Regions from separate parts of the Ruegeria sp. SAZA006 genome, predicted to be linked through region 2. Evidence: riboswitches for the same ligand, from Rfam matches in the RefSeq annotation. Region 2 holds a riboswitch; each other region holds the start of a gene.

Region 1 (7,277 bases), on a different contig from region 2:
CCACCAGCCTAAAAGCACGGCGCCGTCCAGCTTTCTCGTGCTGCCTGACGCTCACGTCAACCTCTGCTCGCCGGCAACGACATGGACAACGCTCTAGCCATCGCCGCCGGACCCAAAGACACCGCCGCCAGTATCCCGCCGATCATCGACAGTTTCGGGCCGGTCGCCCGGCCTGTCGAACTGCCCGACCGGATCCGGTTTTTCGGGCGGCGCGGCAACCGCTGCCTTGACCTGCCTCTGCGGCGGAGCGGACCGGCGCGGCTCGGGCGCGTCCGACTTTGCGCGCGGCGCAGGTTGGGATTCACCCGAGCAGCCTTCGACATCCACCTGCAAAGGCGGTTTGAGGTCTTTCTGCGACTGAATGAACGGAAAACCGCTGACCACGGCCTTGTCATACATCGCCTGATCGACCGGCCGCCCCACCGCACCACGCTGGCTGGTTGCATACAGGCTGCAAATCCGGCCCGTCGATCGGCAAGAGCCGCCGAGGCCACACATCTGAACCGTGCCATGCAGCACGAGCATCGCGCTTTGGTTTCCCGGCGCGATCCACATGTCAAATACCGTGCCCCGCACCGCCATGGTGGCCGTCGGCGTCTTGATGGAGTAGGCGCGTTTCCTGCTTTTGCCCGAGATGAACCGGAAGCTTCCGCCCAGCGCCTCGACCGCAAAGCTCTTGGCCTTACGGTTGCCGCGCAACATCTTCACGTCCAGAACCATCCGCGCATTGGGACCAACCGCGATCTTCGTGTCATCCACAAAGACAAGCTGAACCACGCCATTCGCATCCGTGACGATCGAGTCGCCGGACAACACCTCCATCCCATTACGCAGGGGCAGCGTTTTGCCGCCACGGGTCACATCCGCCCCCTGTTTCACGCTGATTACGGTTCCTATGTTTGCCCAGCTGAGGGCAGGAACGCAAAGAACGAAAAAACCAACCAGAACAATCTTCAACCAAGCCAAAATGCCAGCCCTTCCCCCAAAAGGTTACTGTCGAGCGCGGATGCGCTCACTGCCCGGCCAGCCTCTGAAACTGTTTTTTGGATCAATCAAAATGACTAAAATCTTAGCAAATATGCATCCATTGGCATGTAATTGGCAAGTTTTCTGTTCTTATGCCTTTTCAGCGGACAAGTTGAGCCGCCGAGTTTACGCGAAAGAAACGGCCGTTTCTGCAACTCAAACCACCTGACACTGGCACTCCAGCAGGGCCCTTCTCAACGCCAAAGGCAGGTGGCCTCTCCAGTTTATTCAGCCGTTCACGACACCCATCTTTTTGCAAATGCAATTCCCCACCGCACCTGGCTCGCCATAATTTTTTTGTCCGATTACGTACTCTGACCGCGCGTACACTCTCAGGCCAACCGACGTTGGGATGGCGAAACCAAATCGAAGCAGAACGCGAATCCACGTATGTTTCCTGGCAATCCCGCGGCACGACATGATGGCCACGCCTTAGCCCAAACCGGTGCAGACCTAAGCGATTCCAAGCGTTTTCAAGGGCTTCGCCCAATCCGGCAAAAATTTCCGGTGGTGCAGGAATTGGCCTTGTATTTCCGTCGCTTGCACGGCTATACCCGTCGGCGGAGACGTGGCCGAGTGGTCGAAGGCGCTCCCCTGCTAAGGGAGTAGGCGGGAAACCGTCTCGAGGGTTCGAATCCCTTCGTCTCCGCCATTACCCATTGATATGGCTAAAATAGTGAAGGGCTTGCTTTCAAGTTCTACACTTTTGCTGCGCGCCTTCGCCGGTGCTCCGCCAGCTTCAAGCACCGTTTGGCAGATGATCCGCCGACGGGCCTCGAACACTCAGCGTTTCAACAACAGTATAAAGAAGACCCCTCCCAAAAGACCCGTGACCACGCCAACGGGGATGTCCTCGGGGGCCATTGCGGTTCTGGCGACCACATCCGCCCATAGCAGAAACAAACCACCCAGAATTGCTGACAGAGGGACGACGCGTCGGTAGTCTCCGCCAACAAGGAACCGCACGATATGCGGAACCATCAGACCGACGAAGCCGATCATGCCCGAGAAGGCCACCATGACTCCGGTGATCAGCGCGCCAGCTGCAAAGACACCAAGACGAAACCGCGCCACTGCAATGCCCAGCGAGCTTGCAGTCTCATCCCCGATGGTCATCGCGTTCAGCCTGGCGGCCTGAAGCCATAACCAGGTGCTGCATGGCAGCAGGATCGCCAGCGGGTAGATCAGGTATGACCACTGAGCCAACCCTAACCCGCCCAACATCCAGAACACGGCCGTATGAGCCGCCTTGGGGTCGCCGAGGAAAATCAGAATGTTGGCGCCAGCCATGATGACGAAGGACACCGCCACACCGGTCAGGACCAGGCGATCCGCGCTTGTGGCGCCGGCCCAGCGGGCAACGCTCAGGACCGTCAGCGTGGCCGTCAAGGCACCCAGAAACGCCATGACCGGCACGGTGAGAAGTCCCAGAAACAAGCCGGTATGCAACAAGGCAAGTATGGCTCCAAACGCGCCGCCGGCCGATATGCCCAGCAGGTGGGGATCGGCCAGCGGGTTTCTTGTGACCGCCTGGAGGGTGGCCCCGACAATCGCTAGTCCGGCCCCGACCATGACGGCAAGCAGGGCGCGCGGAAAACGGATTTCCCAGACAATCGCGGCGCGGCCCTTTGACCATGTCGGCTCGCCCGAGGATAGGCCGGTTTCGTGCAGCAAAACTCCCCAGACGGTCTTGGTGGGCACCGAAATGGCCCCCACCGAGATCGCAAAGGACAAGGACACGACCAACACGACCAGCCCCACCAGCATCGCTGCCCAGAGCGGTAGTACCCGGCGCGCCTGCACTACGCGCATTTAGTTGCCGACCAAGGCAGCCGGGCCCCAAAAGCCATGGGCGAGCTTCCGAACCGCCTTGATGTTGCGCGGCCCGGGTGTGGCCTCGACATATTCCAGAACCACGAAACGATCGTTCTTGACCGCGTCCAGATCTGCAAATGCAGGATTATTGACCATGAAGCCCCGCTTCTGCTCGGCGGTGACGTCGCCATAATTGACGATCACAATGACTTCGGGGTTGCGATCGACGACTTCCTCCCAGGTGACGGTCGCCCAGCTTTTCTCGAAATCACCCATGATGTTGACGCCGCCTGCGGCCTCGATCAGAGCGGTCGGCATGGCATAGCGGCCGGCTGTGAACGGCGTATCCTCGCCGCTGTCATAGACAAAGACACGCAGCGGTTCGTCCGAAGGATTCAGGCCGGAGGTGATCTCAGCAAGTTCGGCCTTGTATCCCTGGACCAGCTTTTGCGCCCTCTCTTCGACACCGAAGATACGACCGAGATTCAGCAGATCGTTGTACATGTCACCCATGCTGGCTTTGGGTTTGTCGCCAATATGGATGCAGCTTTCAGTCAGTTCGTAGACTTTGATCCCGAAAGGCTCGAGCGTCTCCGGCGTCACCTCGCCACCCACTTTCATCCCGTAGTTCCAGCCTGCGAAATAGAAATCGGCATCCGCGCCGACCAGCACCTCTTTGCTGGGATACTTGGCTGACAGTTCGGGCAGTTGCTGCACTCCGGCGCGCATGTCCTCGTCCAACGTCTTCCAGCCGGAAATGCCGGTATATCCCACCATCCGGTCGGCAAGGCCCAGCACCAGCATCATTTCCGTCAGGTTCACGTCGTTCGAGATCGCCGCCTTGGGCGGTTCGTCAAAGGTGACGGTTCGATTGCAACTTTGCACGGTGGTTTCCGCGATCGCGGTATTGGCCACCAAAGCCAGGCCCAGGGCTAGGGTGGTCGGTTTCATTTCAAGCTTCCTTCTGGTTGGGGATTGGGGAGTTGATAGGTCAGTTGAGGTTTGTGACTGAGGCTGAGCTGCTCTTGCCGGGCGGTGACATCGAACGTCTCAGAGACCAGCCTGTCACTCAGCACTGTCTGGGGTGGGCCAAAGCCGCAGGGTCGACCGTTCTTCAGAACCAGAACACGGTCGCAGACATCGGCGGCCAGGTTCAGGTCGTGCAGCGAGGTGACGATCGTCAGGTCGAGGTCCCGGATCAGCCGCAACACCTCAAGCTGGTGGCGGATGTCCAGGTGGTTGGTAGGCTCGTCCAGCACAAGAATCCGGGGCTCTTGGGCAAGGGCGCGGGCGACCATCACGCGCTGCCGCTCGCCGCCGGATAGAGTGGCCAGCCCACGATCGGTAAACCCTTGCAGATCCATTCGGTGCAGCGCGGATTCGATGATCTGATGGTCACGACTGCCGGGCGTGGACAGGCCCAACCGGTGCGGCACCCGCCCCAGCGCCACGATGTCGCGCACGGTCAGCGCAAAATCCGAGGGCTGCTCCTGCAGCACGGCGGCAACCTGGCGCGCCAGCGCCCGGGGGGCCATTCTTTTCACGGACACGCCGTCCACCAGCATGTCGCCCGAGGACGGACGGTGATAGCCGTAGATCATCCGGAGAAGAGTGGTCTTGCCGGCACCGTTCGGCCCCACAACCCCCATGACCTGCCCGCGCATCAGCGAAAAACTGGTCTCGTGCAGAACCAACGGCGCTCGTTTTCGCGGCGCCCAGGTGACGGCATCCACCGACAGCAAAGGCGTGCTCATGAGGCACAATCCGCATCTTCCGAAGACGCAGCCATCGCGGCTGGAATGCGGGCCAGCGTCGCATGGCGAAGCCCGGCCAGGCGGTCGACCGAGCTGCACCATCCATCGCGCAACTGCTCGTAGAGCCGGGCGGATTCCACCAATGCCTCGGTCTCTTCAGACGTAAGGCCGCCAAACAGGTAAGATGCCTTGCCCGGCGCGTGATAGGCGACGGTACAGGGCCGGTTGCACCCGACAATGCAGGCGGCACCGGAAACGTCAAAAGCTGCCAAACCGTCGTCTTCGCCCAGCGCGGCGCACAATCGTCCGATCAGGTCAGGCCCGGGGCGCACGGCTGCACCCTTGGATCGGCAAGATAGGCAAACCGAGATGTGATGTGTTGATTGTCGGTTCATTTCGCCCTCCGCGAAATCGCGGGCCGGACAGGGAACCAGTCATGTCAGCGGCGTAAGCCGAAAATGCCATCTTGGCCTCCTTCCGGGACACCCCGCCCGGGTTGAGTTGCGTTTGATGATGGCAGGTCTCCTGACTCGCGGTGTATGGCTTGCCCCGCCTTCCCAGACCTATCGGCCCAGTGGCATCCGGGGGTCGCACACCGCCTACAGTTGCGGGGGCAGTCACGGAATTGGCGTCAGAACGGCGCCGCACCGTATTCCCTTTTACCCGACCGCCAAAACGATCGGGAACCATCAGCACCAATCTCATCCATGAATCGGGTTGCACTGTCAACGACGTTCTGGGTGGGCGCGTGATCGAGGAATCCAAGCGCCCGTTCAGCACCAGCTGAGCGATAGGCCGTGCGGCGAACTACGGTGTTTCAACCAAGTGGATTCGGATAGCCCGGAAGGTCCGGAGATGCAGCGGCGCAAGCGGGTAGATTGCAAAGTCTCCGTGAGCGGCCTCGCCTTTTCCCTTTGAATGCAGAATCCTATCGTCGGCAAACGTACAAAAATTTACGCGCGGAAAAATCATTGATTTATCCTGTAATTGATTCAAACATACGAATTCGACACAACTTTATTTTTACCTCCGTTGTTGTCGCCGTCGCCCGTTTAGTCGGGCCCTTCCGACTGCTGGAGTGAGTGCTGGCGGTCGGAAGGCATTTCACGAAGATCAGCGTTGGGAGGACGCGGTGCCCGGACTTAATGTACGATCCCTCCCTCGAAAGTTCGCACCGGCTTTTGCCCGTGACGTCATTGCGTCAGCACGCTTTGTTCACGGTCCCGGGGATCAGCAGAAATCCTGTCTGCCAGCCACGTCATTGGCGACAGTCTTTTTTGGAACGGGAATTACCAGACCGGGGTATGCTCGAATGACTGCATAGACGTGAGCGCGCGAAAAAGAGGCCACCTATTCCACATGTATCGACAAACCCAAGAGGAGAAGAAAGTGATTAACAAAGTCATGATGATTTCAGGCGCGACGTGTTTCGCACTACTAGCGGCCTGTGACGATACGAGCACGTCAAGCGCACCTGCCGAACTGACACCCGCTCAACAGGCGTGTCTGCGAGACGTGGCCAAAACAACCAACAATTCGCAGGTGGTCGTGCTCTCATCCGCGTTCAGCGAGGCTGGAACACAAGTCACCGTTGGGGTTGGCGAGGATCGGGCTCCGTGGAATTGTATTGCTTACAGTGACGGCGCGACAGCCGGTATTGAGTTCCTCGGCGACGAAGGCGCACTTTGACCCGTTTGATGCGTAGCCGGAGTCGGCTGCGCAGCGCTGGCTTGATACTCTGAGGTCCGGCATGGTCTGCAGAATAACCATCATCGCGTTTGCGACCCTTTACCTGTTGGCGTTGTTTGCGTTCCTGACCGGTACCTTTGGCTGGTTCGGACAGGAACGAGACCCGTTGTCCGGCGTGTTCCTTTTGCCGCTGGGACTGCCCTGGGTACTTGCCGTGGACCTTTTCTCAGAGTCCGCCAAACCGTGGCTCGCGGCAACTGCACCGGTGCTCAACCTGTTGGCACTGGTTTTGATATGCAGATGGGCACGCGGTTTGCGCCAGGAATGAAGGCGGAACTCTTTCCCGCAAAATTGGAGGAAAACATGGGAAAAGTGATCTTGGGGCTTGTGATCGGGCTCATCCTCGGCGTGGTTGGAGCGATGACCTTGGGCGGCGGGGCCGCGATGGGTGTCGGCGTTGCGACAGGCTTGTCCGCCGGTGTGTGCACCACATTGAAGGGAGCCCAGGCCGAGAACCTGATCACCGCCGAGCAAGCAGATCAGATCCTCAATCGCGTGAATTCCGAAATGGCGTCATTGCAAGGAATTGAAACGACTGACGAGATCGTCGGCAGCGCACAGGCTTGCGACGAGTTTCTGGCAGAGTTGCGGGAAGCGCAGTGAGGTTTCTGCTCACCGGAAACATAACATTTACGATAGACCGACAGAGGACCTGCTTATGAAACGCAGTTTTTTGAACCTTCTAACTCCCGCCCTTGCGATCAGCGGAACAGCCGCCCTGGCCATGTCAGACGCCGACGACGCGTGTATCGACCATCTGCGGCAGGTCGGTGGACCGGACGGTCAATCCGGCACGATCGAAAGCTCACAATTCTCGGAAGCCGGCACGCTCGTCATGCTGCGTGACGCGGGCGGAACACTTTGGCGTTGCATTGCGTACAAGGATGGAAGCATCGGCGAGATGTCGGTTGTCGAGGCGATGGATGATGGTGG
Region 2 (7,277 bases):
TCAGCGACATGATCCCGCCATAGCCCTGCGCCATCAGGTCATAGCCCGGCTTAGCTGCGTTCGGACCGGTCTGGCCGTATCCCGAGATCGAACAGTAGATCAGCCCCGGAAAGTCCCGCGAGAGGGTTTCATGGTCCAGCCCGTATTTGGCCAGCCCGCCAGGTTTGAAGTTTTCGATGAGGATGTCGGCATGGGATGCCAGCCGACGGATTTGTGCCTGCCCTTCGGGCGTGGCGATATCGATGGCGACGGACTTCTTGTTGCGGTTCGCGGCCATGAAATAGGCGCTCAAGTCGGTCGGGTTGCCATCCGCATCGGTGACATAGGGCGGCCCCCATTGGCGGGTGTCGTCGCCACCGGTTGCCGGGTTTTCCACCTTGATCACGCTGGCGCCCAGATCGCCCAGCAGCTGCGTGCAGGTCGGCCCGGCCAGAATGCGCGACAGATCCAGAACCTTGACGCCCTTCAGCGGCCCTTCAGATACAGCCATCATAGCCTCCGCGGTCGATCTCGGCGGCGATCACGGTGAACGTGTCGGCGGCCATCGCGGCCTTCAGCGCCGCGCGCAGTTCGGCGCGGTTGCGCACGGTGTGGCCGTGGCCGCCGAACGCCCGGCCCATCGCTGCAAAGTCATGCCGGTCGAAATCGACGCCCCGATTGCCCATCTGGCGCTGGCGCTGTTTCAGCTCGATCAGCGCCAGGCTGGCATCGACAAAGACCAGAAAGATCGGGTTTCCACCCATTTCTGCGGCGGTCGACAACTCACCGGCCACCATCAGGAATCCGGCATCGCCGGAAAAGCTGATTACCGGGCGGTCGGGTTCGGCCAGTTTCAGGCCAATCGCCATCGGAACAGCGCAACCCATCGTGCACAGCGCCGAAGACTGGATCAGGTCGCGCGGCTCCAGGCACTGCCACATCTGGCTAAGGAGGATGCGGTGCGCGCCGCTGTCTGCGGTGGCCAGTGTTTCAGGGGGCAGGGTGTCGCGGGCCTCGGCGATCACGGCGGCGGGGCCCCAGTCGTCATCGGGGGGAAAGGCCGACGCCAGCGCTGCCTTGACCTGCGCCGGTTGGCCTTGGGGCCAGGTCGGTCGGGCGGGGTTGCCCTTGGCGATCGCCTCGAGCGTGGCGCCGGTATCGGCCACCAGGTTCAGCCCCGCCTGGTGCATGTAGTGGTCATTCACCACGGCCGAGATGTCGATCACCCGTTTCTCGTCCGGGTCCCAGATCTCGCGCCAGCCGGGGCGCATTTCGATCGGGTCGTAGCCCAGGCACAGGATCAGGTCGGCCTGTTCGACCAACGGTACAAGCTGCGTGTCGGCAAGGGGCGACAGGCCCGCGCCACCTAGGCACAGCGGGTGATCCTCGGGCACCACGCCCTTGGCCTTGTAGGTCGTGACGAACGGGATGCCGAAATGTTCCAGAAACGCGCGCACCACGCTGCGCGAGTCGTCATACAGCACGTCCAGCCCGATGATCGCCAGCGGACGCTCGGCCTCGGCCACCCAGCGGCGGGCCTTCTCGAGGCATGTGCCCTCGGGTGCGACGCGGGCGGCCCGGGTCAGCCGTCGGCGCTTGGCGACCGACACCCGTGTATCGGCGACCGAGATCGGTACGTCGATATGCACCGGCCCCGGTCGCGGCTGCGTGGCAAGCGACACGGCCTTGTCGGCGATGATGTCGGCGCCCTTGGCCGTCAGGGTGAACGTACCCTTGGTGATCGAGCGATAGACCTGCGCATGATCCATGACCTGATGGGTGTAGGTCAGCGCCTCGTCGGCATCGACGCAGCCGGTCAGCACGATCATCGGCACCCGGTCCTGCAGCGCGTTGGCCACGACATTGATGCCGTTCATGGCCCCAGGACCCAGAGTCGCAACCAGAATCGCCGGCGCGCCATCGCGGTGATGCACCGCCTCGGCCATGAATCCGGCCGAGTTTTCGTGCTTGGTCAGGTGAAAGGTGATCCCGGCCTGTTCCAGCGCATCGACCAGGGTCAACACCTCGCCTCCGGGCATGCCGAAGGCGTGGCGGCACCCGGCCTCGTACAGCCGTTGCGCCAAAAGGTCCGCAGCGCGGGGGGACAGGTCCTGCATCGAACAAGCTCCGTAAGTTCCGTTGCGCAGCAGATTGCGGAGGTTCCGGGCCGGCGCAAGCCGCATCACGTCAGTGTGACTATTTGACAGCCAAATCGGCGATGGCGGCGAATTTGGCGTCCAACTCTGCGGCGATCGCGGGCAAGGTGTCGGAGCCTCCGGTGTAGGGGGCAAAGACAAGGCTGGGTGTCTTGTAGGACAGCGTCGCGGTCCCGTCCTCGTTTTCCGTGACGTACAGGCGGATCGGCGCCTCGATCATCGCGGGCACCGATTGTTCCAGAACCCGCACCGCGTAGTCGTTGTTGAAGACGCCGATCACCCGGTTGCCCGGAATGGTGATGCCGCGCGCGGCGGCGGCCTTGGTCGGACCGGCCTGGGTGACCACGGCCATCCCGTTCGCCTTGACCGCTGCGATCGTGTCGGCCACCAGCGCGTCATGGGTCTTGGTCGTCGGGTGGACGGCCCAACCCGGCCGGGGTTCGATATCGGCCGCCAGCGCGGGAAGCGCCAGCAGGCCGAGGAAAAACACAAGATGTTTCATCGCGGGCTCTCCAAGTCATGGGTGGCCCGAGTCTTCCCGAAATCCCGGCTGCGTACAGTCACAATATCGTGGGCGGCGGGCTTGCGCCGGGGGTGCGAAACCCGCACAAGCGACAGTGTGAAACGGAAAAGGCAGGCGAGGGGCATGCGTGTTTTGATCTGCAGCAGCTGCGCGGGCGAGCGCGACCAGCCGGCCGAGCGACAGGCGGTATTGGGCGCCCTGCGCGCTGCGGGGCTGGACGGGCAGGTCGAGATCGCCGAGCACGCCTGTTTCAGCGGTTGCGACGAGCCGACCGTGGTGGCGATGCAGGGGGAAAGCCTGGCGTCTTACGTGTTTTCAGGGATCGATCCGGTTGCCGATGCCAATGACATTGCGGCGACCTGTCGGACCATTCTGAACAGCCCGAACGGCTGGATCGAAGACGCCCGGCCGTGCGGGCGGCTTCGCTTGTGTCTGCGGGCGCGGATCCCCGCGTTTCAGTCCACCTGAACCGTGACGGACGCGCTGACCGGCACCCCATCCACGGCCAGCGGGCTGTGGCTGTTGGCGTTCAGCGAGACCTCGATGGTGGCTTCGCCCTTGGGCAGGTCTGGGATGTGCATCCAGTTGCCATAAAGCCGCGCCAGCTTGACGCCGTTCACATAGACATGCGCATGGCCTTCGCCGGGCTTGTCCGTCAATGAGGCATTCTCAGGCGAGAAGCGGAAGTTTTTTGGCATCACATGCAGGTTCCAACCCGCCATCGGGTCGGGGGTGACGGCGATCTCCAGCCCCGGCGCGTCCGGTCCGGCGGGCAGGTTGATGGCGGTGCTATGGTCATGGGCCATGGCCTCGACGTGGTGGCCGCCATGTTGAGCGGGGTCGGAATGGTCGTGGCCGTCGAAGGTGACGCCGTTGGCTGCAGCCAGCACGAACCCGGCACCCCCGCCAAAGACCAGACCGATCGCAAAAAGAGCAAGCGAGCGTGTCATCTTGTTTCCTTGAAAAGCAAATGACCCGCCGGTTGGGCGCCGGCGGGTCGTGGGATTTTGGGGATCAGGCCGCGGCTTCGACGCGCTTGCCCTCACTTTGCCAGAAATACCCGGCAAACGAACCCAGCAGCACCCAGGCCGCAAGGCCCACTCCGAAGGCGCGTGCGGCGAACAGGGCCCCGATCTCGGTCGGAACCGGCCCGGTGAACACGTCGGGTTCCGGCGCGCCGATCAGGTGCGGGGCCAGCAACAGCACGGCCGCACCCAGATAGCTGACGATGTTACCACCAAAGGCGATCAGCCACATGGCCACACCAGCAGTCGCGACGGTTGCCCACCACCAGATCTGCCGCGCAAACACATCGGCTGCGGCAACGCCCGGAACCTCGGGGGCCAGGGTGAAGCCCGGCGCCAGGTGAAAGGCGATGAAACCGGCAAGGCCCCACAGCACGCCCGTGCGCCCGTCAACCGGGTGGCCCTGGGCTTCGGCCAGCGACATCAGGGCGACCAGAACCAGCGCATAGCCGGTATAGGTCAGCATCGTGAACACCACGCTCAGCCCGTCGCGGGTCAGGTCCGAGAACATGCCCGGCAGCTCGGGATGGGCCGAGACGGCTTCGGCTCCGAAATGCACCAGCTCTCCGGATTCATACAGTTCAGCATGCAGCAATACGGGCTGCACGAATACCAACTGCAGCAGGGCGACGATCAACCCGGCTGCAGCACCAGCGAACAACGCGCTGGTCAGAATGCGACTGAACATTGGTTTAGTGGCAGGGGAAGCCGGTTGCGTGGCGCACGTCATGCGCGGCGTCATGCAGCGCCGATGCCTGAACGTGACCCGCCAGAGTGATGATCCCCAGGCCCAGGGCTGCCGCGAACACTGCCGAAAGAATGCCAGCGCGTGCCATTGATGCGGTTTGCGTTTGTGTCGTCATTTTCTGTCCTCCTGTGCCGCCGCACCCGACGGCCGGTGTTTCATTGTTCGCCTGGCAGGTCTCCTGGCTTGCGGGTCAGCGCCTCTGTTCGCCTTCCCCCCGAACGGATCGGGAGTGGCTGGTTGAACAGGGCTCACCGCTTACAGTCGCGGGGGCGGCTTTGGATTTGACCTGCGCGCAGGCCGCACCAAATTCCCTCTTAGCATCCGGATGTCTCCGGCAGGACCAGACCCGTCCATTTAGACGTGAATGCCGCTGTGGCGCAATCGCCATTTGCGACCTTTCGCATCAATTCCCGCGCTTTTTCAGAATGTAGATGTCCATGATCCACCCGTGCCGGGCGCGGGCCTCGGCGCGGGTGCGGAGAATCTCGTCGGCCACATTCGCCAGCGGACCTTTGATCAGGATCTGCTCGGACATACCCACGTACGCCCCCCACCAGATGTCAAAATCGGCCATGTCCAAAGTCTGGAACGAACATTCGCCATCGAGCATCACCGCAACCGTATCCGCATCGCTGGGCCAACCCTCGTCGCGGAGGCGCCGGCCGGTGGTGACCAGATAGGGCGCGCCGATCTCGTTGATCGGCATGGCATGGGCCGCCGTCAGCGCCTGCAGCGCCGTGATGCCGGGGATCACCTTGGTGTTCGGCTGCGGGTCCAGCCGCGCCGCGATTCGCAGCGAGCTGTCATAGAGCGACGGGTCGCCCCAGATCAGCAGGGCGACGGTGCGCGCCTCGGGGTGCCGGGCCATCGCCTCCTGCCAGCGTAGGGCGATTGCGTCGTGCCATTCATCCACGCCGCGCAGGTAGCCATCCTGCGACCGGCGTTCGGGGATGTCGAAATAGGCGATTTGGGGCGGTGTGTCGGTGACCTTGCGGATGATTTCCTCGCGCACGCCGGCCAGATCGGCCTTGTTGGCGCCCTTGCGCGGGATCAGGATCAGATCGGCCGTGCGGATCGCCTGCGCGCCCTGAAAGGTCACGTGGTCTGGGTTGCCGGTACCGATCCCGATCAAGACCAGATCAATCATCGTCGCTCTCCGCCAGCGGACCATAAAGGATCAGCGCCGGCGCGGTACCGATCTCGGAGCCCAGGCGCTCGGCCAGGGCACCGACGGTGGACCGGTGCAGCGATTGCTCTGGCGTCGAGACCGACTCGGCCATCAGCGCAGGGGTATCCAGCGGCAGCCCATGCGCGTGCAGCGCCTGCGCCAGCAGGGGAAAGGTGCGTTTGCCCATGAACACCACCGTCGTCGCGCCCGGGTCGGCCAGCGCGGGCAGGTTCAGATCCTCGGGCAGCTTGCCGCTGACATCGTGGCCGGTGACGAATTGCACCCGCCGCGCGGTCAGCCGGCGGGTCAGCGGGATGCCCGCCGCCGCAGCCGCCGCAATGGCCGAGGGGATGCCCGGTATGATCTCGTATGCGATGCCGGCGGCGCGCAGGGCCACCAGCTCCTCCTCGAGCCGCCCGAACAGGCCGCCATCGCCCGACTTCAGCCGCACGATCCTTTGGCCGGTCTGGGCGTACTCCACCAGCAGGCGGCTGACATGGTCCTGCTTGGGCGAGGGCCGCCCGGCGCGCTTGCCCACGCCCACAAGGTCGGCGTCCTTGCGCGCATGGCTCAGGATCGGCCCGCTGCTGAGGTCGTCGAACAGAACCGCGTCGGCCTTTTGCAGCCGGTCCACGGCCTTGAGGGTCAACAACTCCGGGTCGCCGGGGCCGGAGCCGATGAAGGAAACGAAACCGCTCATGCGCTGGCCTCTGCGATCAGATGGAAGAACGTACCGGTGACATGCCCGCGGCGCGATCCGGTCTGTGGGCCTTCGGCACCTTCGGCGTCAAAAACCCGTGCCAGGGGCGCATCGGGCTGCTCGACGATCGAGGAATAGTGGAACTCGTGCCCTCGCAGCGCGGTCCCGGCCGAGAACCCGGGCATGTCGGCCAGCAACTCGGCCCGGCGATAGCCGAGGTTGAATTTGCGCTTCTCGTACGAAGTGACGAGGCCCAGCAGCCCGGCCATCCGGTGGCGGGTGCCGTCCTTGTCGATCAGCCCTTCGCCCAGGGCCATGTAGCCACCGCATTCGCCATGCACGGGCCGCGTTTCAGCATGTTTGCGCAAGCCGGTCAGGAACCGCTCTGCCGCAGCCAGGGTTCCGGCGTGCAGTTCGGGGTACCCGCCGGGCAACCAGACCAGATCGGCATCCGGGGCCGGCGCCTCGTCCGCCAGCGGAGAAAACGGCGGGATCTCGGCCCCGGCCGCCCGCCAGCCTTCCAGAAGATGCGGATAGGTAAAGGAAAACGCCGCGTCTTGGGCCAGCGCGATCCGTTGCGCCGGAGGGTGCGGCAGCGCGGCCGACGACGGCCCCGCGGGGCCCGACGAGGCCGCCTGCTTGATCGACTCCAGGTCCACATGCTCGCGCAGAAAGGCCGCGTAGCCGGCAATTGCGCTTTCCAGATCGGGGTGCTCGACCGCTTGGATCAAACCCAGATGCCGCTCGGGCAGGGTCAGGTCGCCGCGCCGGGGCAGCACGCCCAGAACCGGCAGGCCCGCGCGCTCCATCCCCAGACGGGTCAGGCGTTCGTGGCGCGGGCTGGCGCAGCGGTTCAGAATCACGCCGGCAAAGGGCAGGTCGGGGTTGTACATCCGGAACCCCAGCGCCGTTGCGGCGGCCGATTGCGCCTGACCGCCCACATCCAACACCAGAACCACCGGCCAGCCCATGCGCAGC
Region 3 (7,277 bases), on a different contig from region 2:
CGGTGCCGCCGCTGAGCCTCCAGGGTATCTTGCGCGACTACCTGGCGGGACGATTGGGTCCGGATCCGTTGGAAAACACCGCCCAAAGCTTTTCCTTTGTTCCGCAGGCGGGCCGGTCCGTGATTCTGAAGACCGGGCCAAGCGCAGCGAACTACCTGCACGAGCTGGACCACTTTGCAGCCACCACCGACGGGCAGGACGCGCGCGGGTTTCTTCGGATACGCCTGTCTTTGTGACGGGTTGCCAAGCGGCTGCGTGATGCCTATATCGGCGGTCGAGAGGTTGGCGCGGGCAAGCGCCTCGCCAACCTGGTCAGGTCCGGAAGGAAGCAGCCACAACGAGCCCCGCTTGGGTCGATGTCCAACCTCTCACTTGACGCCGCGCCGCGTATTCGGCCGGGTCAATCCAACCTCTGCATTTCGTCGTTGTTCCTGAAAACCGCGCTTACGGGCGGGTCAGGCGATCAATCGCGGCCAAACGGCACTGCTGCGGCGGGCGAAGGCGCCGATATGACCGATTTCGGACAGTCCGAAATCCTTGGGCTCCAACAAGTGCCGACGGGCGGTCGGACCATAGAGTTCAGCCAGCCGCCAGACGGCGGGTGGTGGCACTGTCTGGTCATCCTCAAACGCAATGATATCCACCGTGGCGTTCGCCCGGCTCCAATCCGCTTGGGGAAGCGTGTCTCCCAATTCGGGCAGATAGCTGGTGGGCGATGTGCACCACTTGCGCCATTGCCAATAGACGCCAGCCGGCAAGTCGGCTCCGAATCCCAGTAGTTTCCCTGGCAGGTACCCCAGCAGATGCACCAGAGGTGGCACATGGCCATACCAGAACAAAGTCGCCAAGCCCTTGTAGGGCCACGGGTGATCGGCCACCGTCACCAAACCTGCGCACACACAGATCATCCGGTCGATCTGTTCGATTTCCGGTTGCAGCGGACCCAGCATTCCACCGACCGAATGCCCGATCACCCACAGTTTTGCCTGCGGGTATCGACGGCGCATCTCGGCACGCGCTGCGGGCATGTCGATCAGCGCCCAGTCCGCCATCGTGGCCTTCGAGTCTTTCAGCCGCCCTGTCAGCGAATGCTCGAAATCCCGGTAATCATATGTCAGGCAAGCCATACCGCGCTCGGCGGCCAGCCAGCGAGCAAAGTGCTGATAGTAGTCACGTGGCACTCCTGTTGCGCCGTTCAGCACAACAACGGTTTGCGGCTCGACCGCCGGAGCGTAAAGCCGCGCCGCCAGCTGGGTCTGGCCCGACGGAAACTGAAAGTCTTCCACGTCAACCGCGTGCTGCGAATCCAACATCTTTGCCTCCAAACACTCTGGACCGATCGGTCTAATACTTTGTGTCTGGACCATTTGGTCTAGGGCTGTCAATATTCGGCCTGCATGACCCAACGTCCACCAAACACCAAAGATCGCCTGATCGTGACTGCCGCCAAACTGTTCCAGCGCTCGGGCTATAACGGTGTCGGTCTGGCGGAATTGCTGGCCGAAGCGCAGGCCCCCAAGGGTTCGCTGTATCACCATTTTCCAAAGGGCAAGCCGGATCTGGCCCTGGCGGCGGCCAGTTGGGCCTCGGACGGGATGTTGAACATGATCGCTGCGGCATTCGACGACGCCGCGGGTTTTCGCGACGGGGTCACCACCCTGTGCCACAAAATCGCGAAGCTATTCGACACCTCGGCCCAGTGGGAGACCTGCCCCATCGCCGCCACCCTGTTCGAAAGCCCCGACAACCGCGCGTTTCGGGAACATGCCGACCGTCTGTATGAAAGCTGGATCATCGAAGTTCGAAACCACGCCGCGCGGTTCGGAGTTTCCGACCCTGAAAATGCTGCGGACACCCTGTTCATCGTAATGCAGGGCGGCTGGCAATTGGCGCGTGCCCGCAGGGATTCGAATGTGCTGCGCAGACTGCCTGATCTGTTCCCTTGGGACACACTCCGGCAACCGGGCTGAAACCGTCTTGACTCGATCCCGGATACACCGCTAGCGATGAGGGGATGGTTCCCGTACCGTTTCGGTCCGGGATGAAAAGGGAACACGGTGCGGTCCAACCCGGAACTCCGGAGCGGACCAAGGCCGCGACTGCCCCCGCAACTGTAGGCGGAGAGCGATGCCGAAATACCACTGACCGAAAGGTTGGGAAGGTCGGCAAAGCAAAGACCCGCAAGTCAGGAGACCTGCCATCACACGTGAAACCGAAACTCGGACGGGGTGTCCGGGCAGGGTCTGGCCTTGAAACCGGCGTCTGTCCAAATCCACCCCGCCCAGCGCGCGGAGGGCGCAACATGATTTGGAAGACCGATACCCATGAATTCGCGGCAACCATCTGCCAGCGCACCGGAAAGACCTGCCCGGCATTGGCGCGCATGGCACGGGCAATCGCGCAGGCAATGGCGACGGCGCAGGCCGCTACATCCCCCGACTTCCAAGTGGAAGGCAGCAGCGAACTGGCCCATTGCGAACATGGCTGCACGGCGCGGTTCGATGCACGTCCCGAACGGATCCGCGTGTATTGCGGAGCGGCCGCCGATACCCCGTCCGACTGTCTTGAAACCTATGCCGACATGCTGTTTGACAACCAGAGCGACGCCCTGCCCGCACAGGTCATCGGTGATCGACCCTGTGCGATGCTGCAGGCCACGGCGATCATGCCCGTGGTCAGGGCCGAGCGCGAGTTCCGCGCAACCGCCTGAAGGTCAGGTCGCCAGTGCCTCGCGCGCCGGGGCGACGGCCCAGTCCATCTGAGCATCGGTTTCGACCGCGCAGGGGCGTACGGCCCGCAGGCGTTTCAGGGCCTGTTCCGGCTGCTCGCCGCTTTCGATCATCAAGCGCAGAACAACCATGCCCGACCGCCCACAACCGCCCCGGCAGTGAACCAGTACCCGCCCGCCGCCCGACAGCGCATGGCGGGCGGCGGCACTGACTTCGGGCCAGCGGCCGGATATCTCGGTCGACGGCGCCGAGAAGTCGGCGACCGGCAGATGCGCCCACCGACAGGCGCGCCGATGAATGTCACAGCCCAATTCGCCTGCACCCACAGAAACCAGTTCGGCAAGGGTTGTCATCGAAATCACCAGCCCCGGCGCCCAGGCTGAAATCAGGTCCAGGTCTCCTTCATAGTCGCCGCCACCGCCGGGAACCGAGGTCAGGGCCAGCGTGCCGCCACCCACCTGCAATGCATGAACCACAAGATTTGTCATCAGACGTTCCCCCCGAAACTGGCTGATTGAACTTGATCCGCGCAGTATGCCTCACACCGCGCGCTCGCCAAAGCGAAAAACCTGCACCGGCGCTGTGGACGCGGGGCACCGGGAACTCTACCCTGCATCGTCAGTACGAATCCGTCAGAGCAGACATGACCACACAGTCCAGCCCCGCCTATCAGGTTCTCGCCCGAAAATACCGCCCGGAAACCTTTGCCGACCTGGTCGGTCAGGATGCCATGGTGCGCACGCTGAAAAACGCGTTCGAGGCGGACCGGATCGCGCAGGCCTTCATCATGACCGGCATCCGCGGCACCGGCAAGACGACCACGGCCCGGATCATCGCCAAGGGCATGAACTGCATCGGCCCCGACGGCAATGGCGGCCCAACGACCGAACCCTGCGGCCAGTGCGAGCATTGCGTGGCCATCATGGAAGGTCGCCATGTGGACGTGCTGGAAATGGACGCCGCCAGCCGCACCGGCGTGGGCGACATCCGCGAGATCATCGACAGCGTGCGCTATCGCGCCGCCAGCGCGCGCTACAAGATCTACATCATCGACGAAGTCCACATGCTGTCGACCAGCGCCTTCAACGCGCTGCTGAAAACGCTGGAGGAACCGCCCGAACACGTAAAGTTCATCTTTGCCACGACCGAGATCCGCAAGGTTCCGGTCACCGTGCTGTCGCGCTGCCAACGGTTCGACCTGCGCCGGATCGAGCCCGAAGTGATGATCGGCCTGCTGCGCAAGATTGCCACCGCCGAAGGCGCGGAAATCTCGGATGACGCGCTGGCCCTGATCACCCGCGCCGCAGAAGGCTCGGCCCGGGATGCGACCTCGCTGCTGGATCAGGCGATCAGCCATGGCGCCGGCGAAACCACTGCCGATCAGGTGCGCGCGATGCTGGGACTGGCCGACCGGGGCCGCGTTCTTGACCTGATGGACATGATCCTGCGTGGCGATGCGGCCGGGGCCTTGACCGAACTGGGCGCGCAATATGCCGAGGGCGCCGACCCGCTGGCGGTGCTGCGCGATCTGGCAGAAATCACGCATTGGGTCTCGGTGGTGAAGATCACCCCTGACGCGGCCGAAGACCCGACCGTCTCACCAGACGAGCGCACCCGCGGCCAGCAGATGGCCGAGGCGCTGCCGATGCGGGTGCTGACCCGGATGTGGCAGATGCTGCTGAAGGCACTCGAGGAAGTCTCGGCCGCCCCCAACGCCATGATGGCCGCGGAAATGGCGGTGATCCGTCTGACCCATGTGGCAGATCTGCCCAGCCCGGAAGAGTTGATCAAGCGCCTTCAGGACAGCCCTCCGCCGCCCGTCGGCGGGCCGGGGGGCGGCGTTCCGGTCGCCGGAAACAGCGCCCCGCCCGTGACCGCGACGGCCTCGGCCCATGCGCCGGCCCCGCGCGGTGCGGGCGGCGCGCCCACGGCGGCGTTGGCCCAGGACGTGCAGACCGCACTGGCGCGTTATCCAACATTCGAGCATGTGGTCGAGCTGATCCGCGCCAACCGTGACGTGAAACTGCTGGTCGAGGTCGAGAACGGCGTCCGCCTCGTCTCGTATCAGCCGGGCCGGATCGAATTCACGCCCACCGAAAAGGCCCCTACCGACCTGGCCGCGCGGCTCGGGTCCGCGCTGCAGCGCTGGACCAGCAATCGCTGGGCGGTCTCGATCGTCTCGGACGGCGACGCCCCCACCATCGCCGAACTGCGCGACGCGGCCGAGCTGGCGCTGAAGGCCAAGGCCGAAGGACACCCTCTGGTGCAGGCGGTTCTGACTCAGTTCCCCAAGGCCCGCATCACACGGATCGAAACCCCCGAGGACCGTGCGGCCAAGGTCGAAACCGAAGCCCTGCCCGAGGTCGAAGACGAATGGGACCCGTTCGAGGAAGACTGATCATCCGCGCAGAAGGCGCGCTGCCCTTGTGAAGGACGCAGACGGCCCGTATTTAGGCCGCAAATCGAATGACAGGAGACATACAGATGCTCAAAGGACTCGGTGGTCTGGGCGACATGGCCAAGATGATGAAATCCGCGCAGGAACTGCAGACCAAGATGGCGCAGATGCAGGAAGAGCTGAACACCATCATGGTCGTCGGCGAATCCGGCGCGGGCCTGGTCAAGGCCACGGCCTCGGCCAAGGGCGAGCTGAAAGGTCTGGACATCGACCCCTCGATTTTCAACAGCGACGACAAGGAAGTGGTCGAGGACTTGATCCTGGCCGCCATCAAGGATGCGCAGACCAAGGCGGCCGAGCGGTCACAGGAAGAAATGGCCAAGCTGACCGAAAGCATGGGTCTGCCGGCGGACATCAAGCTGCCGTTCTGATCTCCGCCCTTCAACCCCCCGCTGCCAAAGCCACGCAGGACTGGCCATGAGTTCGAACAGTGAAATCGACGCCCTGATCGACCTGATGGCCAAGCTGCCGGGGCTGGGCCCGCGCTCGGCCCGGCGGGCGGTACTGCACCTGATCCGCAAACGCGCCCTGCTGCTGACGCCTTTGTCGGACGCTATGCAGCAGGTCGCCGCCACCGCGCGCGAATGCCTGAACTGCGGCAACGTGGGCACCACCGACATCTGCGACATCTGCAATTCCGAAGACCGTGCCACCGGAGAGCTGTGCGTGGTCGAGGACGTGGCCGACCTGTGGGCGATGGAACGCGCGGGCGTGTTCAAGGGCCGTTACCACGTGCTGGGCGGAACGCTCTCGGCTTTGGACGGCGTCGGCCCGGATGACCTGCGCATCCCCCGCCTGCGCGACCGGGTGACCGCCGAAAACATCACCGAAGTGATCTTGGCCCTGAACGCCACCGTCGACGGCCAGACCACGGCTCATTACATTGCCGATCAGCTGGAAGGTCGGGTCCGTCTGACCTCGCTGGCGCAGGGCGTGCCGATCGGGGGCGAGCTGGACTATCTGGATGACGGGACGATCACCGCGGCGCTGCGGGCGCGTAAAGAACTGTAGCCGACGCGTGCTGCCTGCATGCAGCACGCTCTCGCCCCGCCTCGATTGCAAGGTACGGCTTGACCCATCGGTCAGGTGTAGGCACCCGAAGAGTAGGTCAATTCATAGGAATGGCTGTAGATCTCGAAGACGATGCCAAACGGATCCTCGACATAGACCATGCGGTAGGGTTTCTCGCCGGGGTAGTAGTACCGGATAGGCATGCGTTGCTTCCCGCCGGCCGCCACGATTTTTTCCACCAAGCCTTCGACATCAGGATCCTGGACGCAGAAATGGAACGTTCCATTCCTGCGAAAGTCGATGTTGTTTTCCGGCGCGTAGTTCCCATCAAACTCAAAAAGCTCGATCCCGATACGATCGGCGGTCGCCAAATGCGCGATACGCAGTTTTTTCCAATTCGGGCCAAACACGTCCGTGCACATCACGCCGATGTCCGTGTCATCCTCAACCACGTCGGTTGGCGGCATGATCACGTAAAATCCCAAAACCTCGGAATAGAATTTCACAGCTTCGTCCACGTTCGGGACGGACAACCCGATGTGAGAGAATGTTCTTGGATGTTGAGGCATGGCTTGCTCCTTGGTCTGTTGAGCAAGACGTATTTTGCGACGTCCTGGTTTCAAGCGCCCGCCCCGCAAGGCAAAGCCGTGTTGTTCCATGCACATAGATCATCATGCACTGCAGCCGAGGCCTAGAATGATCTTTCCGTCGACCCCGCACCGTGTACTATGCCCCAGCCTGACCCATTTGATATCGGAACCCGCCATGAATCGCCTTCTTGCCCTGACCTTCGCCGCCTTCACCGCCACTTCCGCTTGGTCACAGCAACTGGTCGACAAGGGGTTCGTCGAAGGCTGGAACATCATGATGGACCCCAATTTGGGCAACGGCTGCCTGATCCAAACGGTGTATCAGGACCTGTCCGTGGTGCGCCTGGGCTATGATGCGCTGGACAATCGGGGCTATTTCACAGTTTTCCACAAGGGCTGGGGCGATATCGAACCCGGCAAATCCTATCCGATCCGGTTCGAGCTGGACGGCAAGAGCTTTGACGCCACAGCCATCGGGTTCAAGCAGGA

The links. Region 2 has a riboswitch for cobalamin ahead of AC2FNZ_RS04130 (CbtB domain-containing protein). Riboswitches for the same ligand answer to the same signal wherever they lie in the genome.
Region 1: it holds a riboswitch for cobalamin, as region 2 does, so the genes downstream of both, AC2FNZ_RS01995 (DUF1636 family protein) here and AC2FNZ_RS04130 (CbtB domain-containing protein) in region 2, are expected to answer to the same signal.
Region 3: it holds a riboswitch for cobalamin, as region 2 does, so the genes downstream of both, AC2FNZ_RS17610 (hypothetical protein) here and AC2FNZ_RS04130 (CbtB domain-containing protein) in region 2, are expected to answer to the same signal.

Annotation. Positions count from the first base shown of each region.
Region 1 covers NZ_JBXWSO010000003.1:208,314-215,590, forward strand. The annotation lists gene AC2FNZ_RS01965 (CHASE2 domain-containing protein) at 1-55, opposite strand, end outside; gene AC2FNZ_RS01970 (FecR family protein) at 94-879, opposite strand; tRNA gene AC2FNZ_RS01975 (tRNA-Ser) at 1,589-1,678, shown strand; gene AC2FNZ_RS01980 (FecCD family ABC transporter permease) at 1,810-2,838, opposite strand; gene AC2FNZ_RS01985 (ABC transporter substrate-binding protein) at 2,839-3,792, opposite strand; gene AC2FNZ_RS01990 (ABC transporter ATP-binding protein) at 3,789-4,595, opposite strand; gene AC2FNZ_RS01995 (DUF1636 family protein) at 4,592-4,990, opposite strand; cobalamin riboswitch at 5,094-5,301, opposite strand; gene AC2FNZ_RS02000 (hypothetical protein) at 5,985-6,284, shown strand; gene AC2FNZ_RS02005 (hypothetical protein) at 6,528-6,947, shown strand; gene AC2FNZ_RS02010 (hypothetical protein) at 7,003-7,277, shown strand, end outside.
Region 2 covers NZ_JBXWSO010000004.1:295,196-302,472, forward strand. The annotation lists gene AC2FNZ_RS04100 (CaiB/BaiF CoA transferase family protein) at 1-490, opposite strand, end outside; gene AC2FNZ_RS04105 (thiamine pyrophosphate-binding protein) at 477-2,096, opposite strand; gene AC2FNZ_RS04110 (DUF302 domain-containing protein) at 2,176-2,637, opposite strand; gene AC2FNZ_RS04115 (DUF1636 family protein) at 2,782-3,126, shown strand; gene AC2FNZ_RS04120 (hypothetical protein) at 3,114-3,608, opposite strand; gene AC2FNZ_RS04125 (CbtA family protein) at 3,673-4,371, opposite strand; gene AC2FNZ_RS04130 (CbtB domain-containing protein) at 4,376-4,546, opposite strand; cobalamin riboswitch at 4,583-4,791, opposite strand; gene cobF (precorrin-6A synthase (deacetylating)) at 4,835-5,578, opposite strand; gene cobA (uroporphyrinogen-III C-methyltransferase) at 5,571-6,299, opposite strand; gene AC2FNZ_RS04145 (cobyrinic acid a,c-diamide synthase CobB) at 6,296-7,277, opposite strand, start outside.
Region 3 covers NZ_JBXWSO010000016.1:490,270-497,546, reverse strand. The annotation lists gene AC2FNZ_RS17630 (bifunctional 2',3'-cyclic-nucleotide 2'-phosphodiesterase/3'-nucleotidase) at 1-236, shown strand, start outside; RNA gene ffs (signal recognition particle sRNA small type) at 276-374, shown strand; gene AC2FNZ_RS17620 (alpha/beta hydrolase family protein) at 456-1,313, opposite strand; gene AC2FNZ_RS17615 (TetR/AcrR family transcriptional regulator) at 1,437-1,970, shown strand; cobalamin riboswitch at 1,999-2,216, shown strand; gene AC2FNZ_RS17610 (hypothetical protein) at 2,303-2,710, shown strand; gene AC2FNZ_RS17605 (protein-tyrosine phosphatase family protein) at 2,714-3,217, opposite strand; gene AC2FNZ_RS17600 (DNA polymerase III subunit gamma/tau) at 3,373-5,127, shown strand; gene AC2FNZ_RS17595 (YbaB/EbfC family nucleoid-associated protein) at 5,214-5,558, shown strand; gene recR (recombination mediator RecR) at 5,605-6,198, shown strand; gene AC2FNZ_RS17585 (lactoylglutathione lyase family protein) at 6,270-6,767, opposite strand; gene AC2FNZ_RS17580 (hypothetical protein) at 6,964-7,277, shown strand, end outside.